2 linked regions of the Azotobacter salinestris genome follow. The protein of the gene in region 2 interacts with the protein of the main gene of each other region in a pairwise test. Links are inferred from orthologs where the notes say so. Each region holds a gene or a part of one and is shown on either strand. Other genes may lie near its edges. The genes, in order: ispA and purT.

The links.
Region 1: the proteins of purT (region 2) and ispA interact in binary tests that used the Escherichia coli proteins (3 or more experiments, as listed by UniProt). The link is inferred for Azotobacter salinestris from one-to-one orthologs.

Annotation. Positions count from the first base shown.
Region 1 is NZ_CP045302.1:3,589,425-3,592,714, forward strand. Bases 313-3,290 are described here. They hold ispA ((2E,6E)-farnesyl diphosphate synthase), read right to left. Parts: upstream 2,257-3,290; coding sequence 1,369-2,256; downstream 313-1,368. Other genes in these bases: dxs (1-deoxy-D-xylulose-5-phosphate synthase), read right to left, coding at 313-1,254; GCU53_RS16795 (exodeoxyribonuclease VII small subunit), read right to left, coding at 2,253-2,495; GCU53_RS16800 (putative bifunctional diguanylate cyclase/phosphodiesterase), read right to left, coding at 2,604-3,290. Outside these bases: more of dxs, read right to left, coding at 1-312.
Region 2 is NZ_CP045302.1:3,959,569-3,962,840, forward strand. What follows is about bases 313-3,272. They hold purT (formate-dependent phosphoribosylglycinamide formyltransferase), read left to right. Parts: upstream 313-1,181; coding sequence 1,182-2,363; downstream 2,364-3,272. Other genes in these bases: GCU53_RS18545 (CoA pyrophosphatase), read left to right, coding at 313-865; GCU53_RS18550 (DUF1289 domain-containing protein), read left to right, coding at 933-1,121; GCU53_RS18560 (HlyC/CorC family transporter), read right to left, coding at 2,397-3,272. In the rest of the region: GCU53_RS18540 (NUDIX hydrolase), read right to left, coding at 1-150; more of GCU53_RS18545, read left to right, coding at 263-312. UniProt on the Escherichia coli protein: Involved in the de novo purine biosynthesis. Catalyzes the transfer of formate to 5-phospho-ribosyl-glycinamide (GAR), producing 5-phospho-ribosyl-N-formylglycinamide (FGAR). Formate is provided by PurU via hydrolysis of 10-formyl-tetrahydrofolate.

The sequences.
Region 1 (3,290 bases), 370 kb from region 2 along the record:
GTCGAGGTTCTGCACCGCGACGTCATGGATCAACTGGTCGTAGGCGCGCTGCAGGAAGGTCGAGTAGATCGCCACCACCGGTTTGATGCCGTCGCAGGCCATGCCGGCGGCGAGGGTCACGGCGTGCTGCTCGGCGATGGCCACGTCGAAGTAGCGGTCCGGGAAGCGCTGGCTGAAGGCCACTAGGTCGGAGCCTTCCTTCATCGCCGGGGTGATGCCGGTCAGGCGCGGGTCGGCGGCGGCCATGTCGCACAGCCAGCGGCCGAAGACGCTGGAGTATTTCGGGCCCTTGGGCTTCTTCGGTTCGCTGCCTTCCGGCTCCAGCTTGGTGATCGCGTGGTAGCCGATGGGGTCGGCCTCGGCCGGGGCGAAGCCCTTGCCCTTCTTGGTCACCACGTGGAGGAACTGCGGTCCCTTGAGGTCGCGCATGTTGCGCAGGGTGGCAACGAGGGTCGGCAGGTCGTGGCCGTCGATCGGGCCGATGTAGTTCCAGCCGAGCTCCTCGAAGAGGGTGCCGGGCACCAGCATGCCCTTGGCGTATTCCTCGGTGCGCCGGGCGATCTCCCAGGCGCCGGGCAGGCGCGAGAGGATGTTCTTGCTGCCTTCGCGCATGCTTGCATAGGTGCGGCTGGAGAGGATCTTGGCCAGGTAGTTGGACAGCCCGCCGACGTTCTTGGAGATCGACATGTCGTTGTCGTTGAGCACCACCAGCATGTCGGCCTGCACGTCCGAGGCGTGGTTGAGCGCCTCGAAGGCCATCCCGGCGGTCAGCGCGCCGTCGCCGATCACGGCGATGCACTTGCGCTGCTCGCCCTTCATCCGCGCCGCGATGGCCATGCCCAGCGCGGCGCCGATGGAGGTGCTGGAGTGGCCGACGCCGAAGGTGTCGTAGGGGCTTTCCGAGCGGCGCGGGAAGGCGGCGATGCCGTCCTTCTGGCGCAGCGTGAGCATGCGTTCGCGGCGTCCGGTGAGGATCTTGTGCGGATAGGCCTGGTGGCCGACATCCCACACCAGACGGTCTTCGGGGGTGTTGAAGACGTAGTGCAGGGCGATGGTCAGCTCGATCACGCCGAGCCCGGCACCGAAGTGCCCGCCGGTCTGCCCGACGGTGTAGAGCAGCTCCTGGCGCAGTTCGTTGGCCAGCACTTCGAGCTCCGCCTCGCCGAGCTGGCGCAGCCGGTCCGGCGTCGCGGCGCGGTCCAGCAGGGGGGTGGCGGGGCGCTCGCGGGGAATCTCGTGGAACGTCTTGGGCATCGGGGGATCGTTACTGGAGATAAAAAGAGGCGGTATTTTACCCGATCGTGACGGCGTCTAGAAATTCGTCGGCGCGGCCCGGGCTGCGCCGATGGTCGCAGGCCACGGCGCCGCTCAGTGGCGCCGCTCGACGATGTAGCGGGCGAGCGCGCGCAAGGGATCGGCCCCGGCATCGAAGCCTTCGAGAGCGGCCTGGGCCTGGTCGCGCAGGGCCAGGGCATAGGCCTTGGCGGCGTCGAGGCCGAGCAGCGCGGGGTAGGTGGGCTTGTCGTTGGCCTGGTCCTTGCCTTGGGTCTTGCCGAGGGTAACGGTGTCGCTTTCCACGTCGAGGATGTCGTCCTGGACCTGGAAGGCCAGGCCGATGGCCCGGGCGTAGTCGGCGAGCGCGGCCAGGCTGGCTGCGTCGGCCCGGCCGCTGGCCAGGGCGCCGAGGCGCACGCTGGCCTCGATCAGCGCGCCGGTCTTGTGCCGGTGCATGGTTTCCAAGGCGTTCCGGTCGAGCGCCCGGCCGACCGCCTCGAGGTCGATGGCCTGGCCGCCGACCATGCCGGCCGGGCCGGCGGCCCAGGCCAGGGTGCGCGACATTTCCAGGCGCAGTGCGGCGTCCTGGGGATTGCGCCGGGCATCGGCGAGCACCTCGAAGGCCAGCGCCTGCAGGCCGTCGCCGGCGAGGATGGCGCAGGCTTCGTCGAAGGCCCTGTGGGTGGTCGGCTGGCCGCGGCGCAGGTCGTCGTCGTCCATCGCCGGCAGGTCGTCGTGGACCAGCGAATAGGCATGGATCAGCTCCACCGCGCAGGCGGCGCCCTCGGCCCGCTCCGGCGTGCCGCCGAGGGACTCGCAGGCGGCGTAGACGAGGAGCGGGCGGACCCGCTTGCCGCCGTTGACGACGCTGTAGCGCATCGCCCGGTAGAGCCGCTGCAGTTCGGCGCGCGGTGGCTGCAGGAGGGTTTCCAGGGCGGCGTCGACGCGAGCCTGGCACTGCTTCTGGTAGGTCGCGATCATGCTTGGCTGTCCGCGTCGAAGGGGACCTGTTCGAGGGTATCGCCGCGCTCCAGGAGGATCTGCACCTTCTGCTCGGCCTGGCTCAGCGCCGCCTGGCAGTCGCGGGTCAGACGGACGCCCTGCTCGAAGCAGGCCAGGGAGTCCTCCAGCGACAGTTCGCCGCCCTCCAGGCGCTCGACCAGTTGCTGCAGTTCGGCGAGGGATTTTTCGAAATCGACGGCGGCTTTCTTGCGGGCCATGGACGGGAACCTGTGTCGGCGGCACTTCTGAAAATCGCCGCGACACTAGCAGAGCCGGGGCAGGGCGGCAAACGCTAAAGCCGGTGCCCGGGCGAATGCTCTGCCGGTTCAGTGGCCCTGGGGCTGCAGGCCGGACGGCGACTCCTGGCTCCAGGTGCGCTCGATGTCGGCGGCCGACTGCGGGCGGCAGTAATGGTAGCCCTGCAGGCTGGGACAGCCGTTGAAGCGCAGGAAGGCGGCCTGCCGTTCGTTGCTCACCCCTTCGGCCACCACGTGCAGGCCCAGATGCCGGGCCATGGTCAGGATGCCGCGCACCAGGGCCACCGAGTGCTCGCTATCCGGGAGGCCGGCGACGAACTGGCGGTCGATCTTGATGCCGTCGAAGGGGAACTGCTGCAGGTAGGTCAGCGAGGCATAGCCGGTGCCGAAGTCGTCCAGCAGCAGCGGCATGCCGACGGCCTTGAGGCGGGCCAGAGTCTTCTGGACCTCGTCGCCGGCATCGAGCAGGGCGCTCTCGGTGATTTCCAGTTCGAGCGATCCGGCTGGGGGCTGCTCCTCCTCGAGGATGGCCAGCAGGCTGCCGGCCAGGTCGGCCTGGCGGAAGTCCAGCGGCGACAGGTTGACCGCGATGCGCAGCGCGTGGCCCTGCTCGGCCCAGCGGCGCGCCTGGCGGCAGGCCTCGCGGAACACCCAGCGGGTGGCCTCGATGATCATGCCGCTTTCCTCCAGCACCGGAATGAATTCGCCGGGCAGCACCAGTCCACGGGTCGGCGAGTGCCAGCGCAGCAGGGCTTC
Region 2 (3,272 bases):
CTGTCCACGCCAGAGCGGCAGACAGCCGGCGACTATCTTGGGGTTCTGGTAATGCACGGTGCTGCAAGACGAGCAGACGAAACGCGGGCGGTAGTCGCCGCTGGGGGTCTGCCAGCTCACCGGGCTGCCACATTGGCTGCAGAATTTCATGGGTCTTCCCGAAGGTTCGTTGTCGGCCGGTTGCCGCTGGTAGGGCAAGGGTTGGGCCGGTTGTGTGGTTCGTGTCATGATGTTTCTCATGGAGTAAAGATAGAGAATGGCGATGCAGGAAGATCTACTCCGGCGCGTGCGCAACTATTCGCCTCGCCCCCTGAATACCGGCGGGCGTTTTGCCGAGGCGGCGGTGCTGATGCCGATCACCCGCAGCGACGAGCCCGAACTGGTGCTGACCCTGCGTGCCAGCGGCCTGTCCACCCATGGTGGCGAAGTGGCCTTTCCCGGAGGGCGCCGTGACCCCGAAGATCTCGATCTGGTGCATACCGCCCTGCGCGAAGCGGAGGAGGAGGTCGGCCTGCCGCCAGGGCTGGTCGAGGTGGTGGGGCCGCTCAGTCCGCTGGTGTCGCGTCACGGCATCCAGGTGACGCCCTACGTGGCGCTGGTGCCCGATTATGTCGAATACCGGCCCAACGACGGCGAGATCGCTGCGGTCTTCTCCGTGCCTCTGGCGTTCTTCTGCGAGGACCCTCGGGAAACCACCCATCGCATCGACCACCAGGGGCGCAGCCAGTACGTACCCTGTTACCGCTACGGCCCGTACAAGATCTGGGGACTGACGGCGATGATGGTGGTCGAGCTGGTGAACCTGCTGTTCGATGCCGGAATCGAGACCGAGCAACAGCCGGCGAGCTTCGTCGAATTGGGCTGAGGATCATGACGATAGGCTTGCCGTCACCGCGTGCCGGCAGTGCGCAAAGGCTTGCGGTGGAAGATCGATGAGCGAAGAACGGCCCGTCCCTTCGCCCTGCGTACAGTTGTGCGCCCTGGATGAAGACGATGTCTGCCTCGCCTGCCAGCGTACGGTGGATGAAATCAGGCGCTGGCGACGATTGGACAATTCCGAACGCCGCCAGATATTGGCATTGTGTGCCGAACGGGCCCGCGCCAAGGGCCTGCTCTCATAGGTTGCGTCCGTTCTCGCCCACTGGTGCGGGCAAGGCGCGCGCATGTTGAAGGAAACCCCCATGTCCCGTATTGGAACTCCGCTGTCGCCGAGTGCGACCCGTGTATTGCTGTGTGGCTCAGGCGAGCTGGGCAAGGAGGTGGTGATCGAACTGCAGCGCTTCGGTGTGGAAGTGATCGCCGTGGATCGCTATGCCGATGCGCCGGCCATGCAGGTCGCCCACCGCAGCCATGTGCTCAACATGCTCGATGGCGCCGCCCTGCGCGCCGTGATCGAGCAGGAGCAGCCGCACTACATCGTGCCGGAAATCGAGGCCATCGCCACGGCGACCCTGGTCGAACTGGAAAGCGAAGGCTTCACGGTGATTCCCAGCGCGCGTGCTGCCCACCTGACCATGAATCGTGAGGGTATCCGCCGTCTGGCGGCCGAGGAGCTGGGCTTGCCGACCTCGCCCTACCGTTTCGCCGACAGCTTCGAGGAGTGCCGTGCGGCGGCGGAAGCGCTCGGCTTCCCTTGCGTGGTCAAGCCGATCATGAGCTCCTCCGGCAAGGGCCAGAGCCTGGTGAGGGGGCCGGAACAGCTGCAGGCGGCCTGGGATTACGCCCAGGAAGGCGGACGGGCCGGCAAGGGGAGGGTGATCGTCGAGGGGTTCATCGATTTCGATTACGAGATCACTCTGCTCACCGTGCGCCATGCGGGAGGAACCACCTTCTGCGCACCTATCGGCCACCGTCAGGAGAAGGGCGACTACCAGGAGTCCTGGCAGCCGCAGGCGATGAGCGCCACGGCGCAGACCGAATCCGAGCGCATCGCCAGGACGGTCACCGAGGCATTGGGCGGGCGCGGACTGTTTGGTGTCGAGCTGTTCGTCAAGGGCGACCGGGTCTGGTTCAGCGAGGTCTCGCCGCGTCCCCACGATACCGGTCTGGTAACGCTGATCTCTCAGGATCTCTCCGAGTTTGCCCTGCATGCACGGGCCATTCTCGGCCTGCCGATCCCAACGATCCGCCAGCTCGGTCCGGCCGCTTCGGCGGTGATTCTGGTCGAGGGGCAGTCCCGCGAGGTGAGCTTTTCCAATCTGGGTCAGGCGCTCGCCGAACCGGATACCGCTCTGCGCCTGTTCGGCAAACCGGAGGTCGCCGGTCTGCGGCGGATGGGCGTAGCCTTGGCGCGGGATGCATCGGTGGAGGCTGCACGGCAGAAGGCGACGCGTGCCGCGCAGGCGGTCGAGGTGCAGTTGTAACGGTTCGGAGGCTGCTCGCCGGGCAGCCTCTCCTCACTCAGCTTCCGACGTCGTCGAGGAGGAGGTATCGGCCTCCCAGGCGCGCACGTTCTTCACCCGGTTCCCCGAGGTCTCGAGGATCTCCAGGCGATAGGGGCCGATGGCCAAGCAGACCCCGCAATCGGGAAGGCTCTGCAAGACTTCGGTGATCAAGCCGTTGAGGGTGCGCGGGCCGTCGCTCGGCAGCTGCCAGCCGAGCACCTTGTTGACCTCGCGTATGTGGGCGGCGCCATCGATGATCTGGGTGCCGTCTTCCTGCGGCCGGATATCCGGGGCGAGCAGGCTGTCGCGATTGGTGAACTCGCCAACGATTTCCTCCAGGATGTCTTCAAGGGTGACAATGCCCTGCACGTCGCCGTATTCGTCGACCACTATGGCGATGCGCCGCTTCTGTTGCTGGAAATGGATCAGCTGGGTAGCCAGCGGTGTGTTTTCCGGAACGAAGTAGGGCTCCTGACAGGCGGCGCGCAGATTCTCCTTGCTCAGCCGCTTCTCGGTGAGCAGGCGCGCTATGTGGCGCATGTGCACCACGCCCTCGATCTGATTGATGTCTCCGCGGAACACCGGCAGGCGCGTGTGCGAGGTGCTGCGCAGCTGGTTGATGATGGCTTCCATCGGCTCCTCCAGATCGATGCCGATGACCTCGTTGCGCAGAATCATGATGTCGTTGACGCTGACCTTCTCCAGATCGAGTATGCCGAGCAACATGCCCTGGCGGTTCAGCGGCAGCGCCCCGCCGGACTCGTGGAGCACGCTGCGCAACTCCTCGCTGGTCAGGCTCTCGCTGCCCTTGCTCTGCGGACTGATGCCAACCAGCCGGAGCAGGCCGTTGCTGATCCAGCCGAGCAGGATCACCAGCGGATAGAAGAT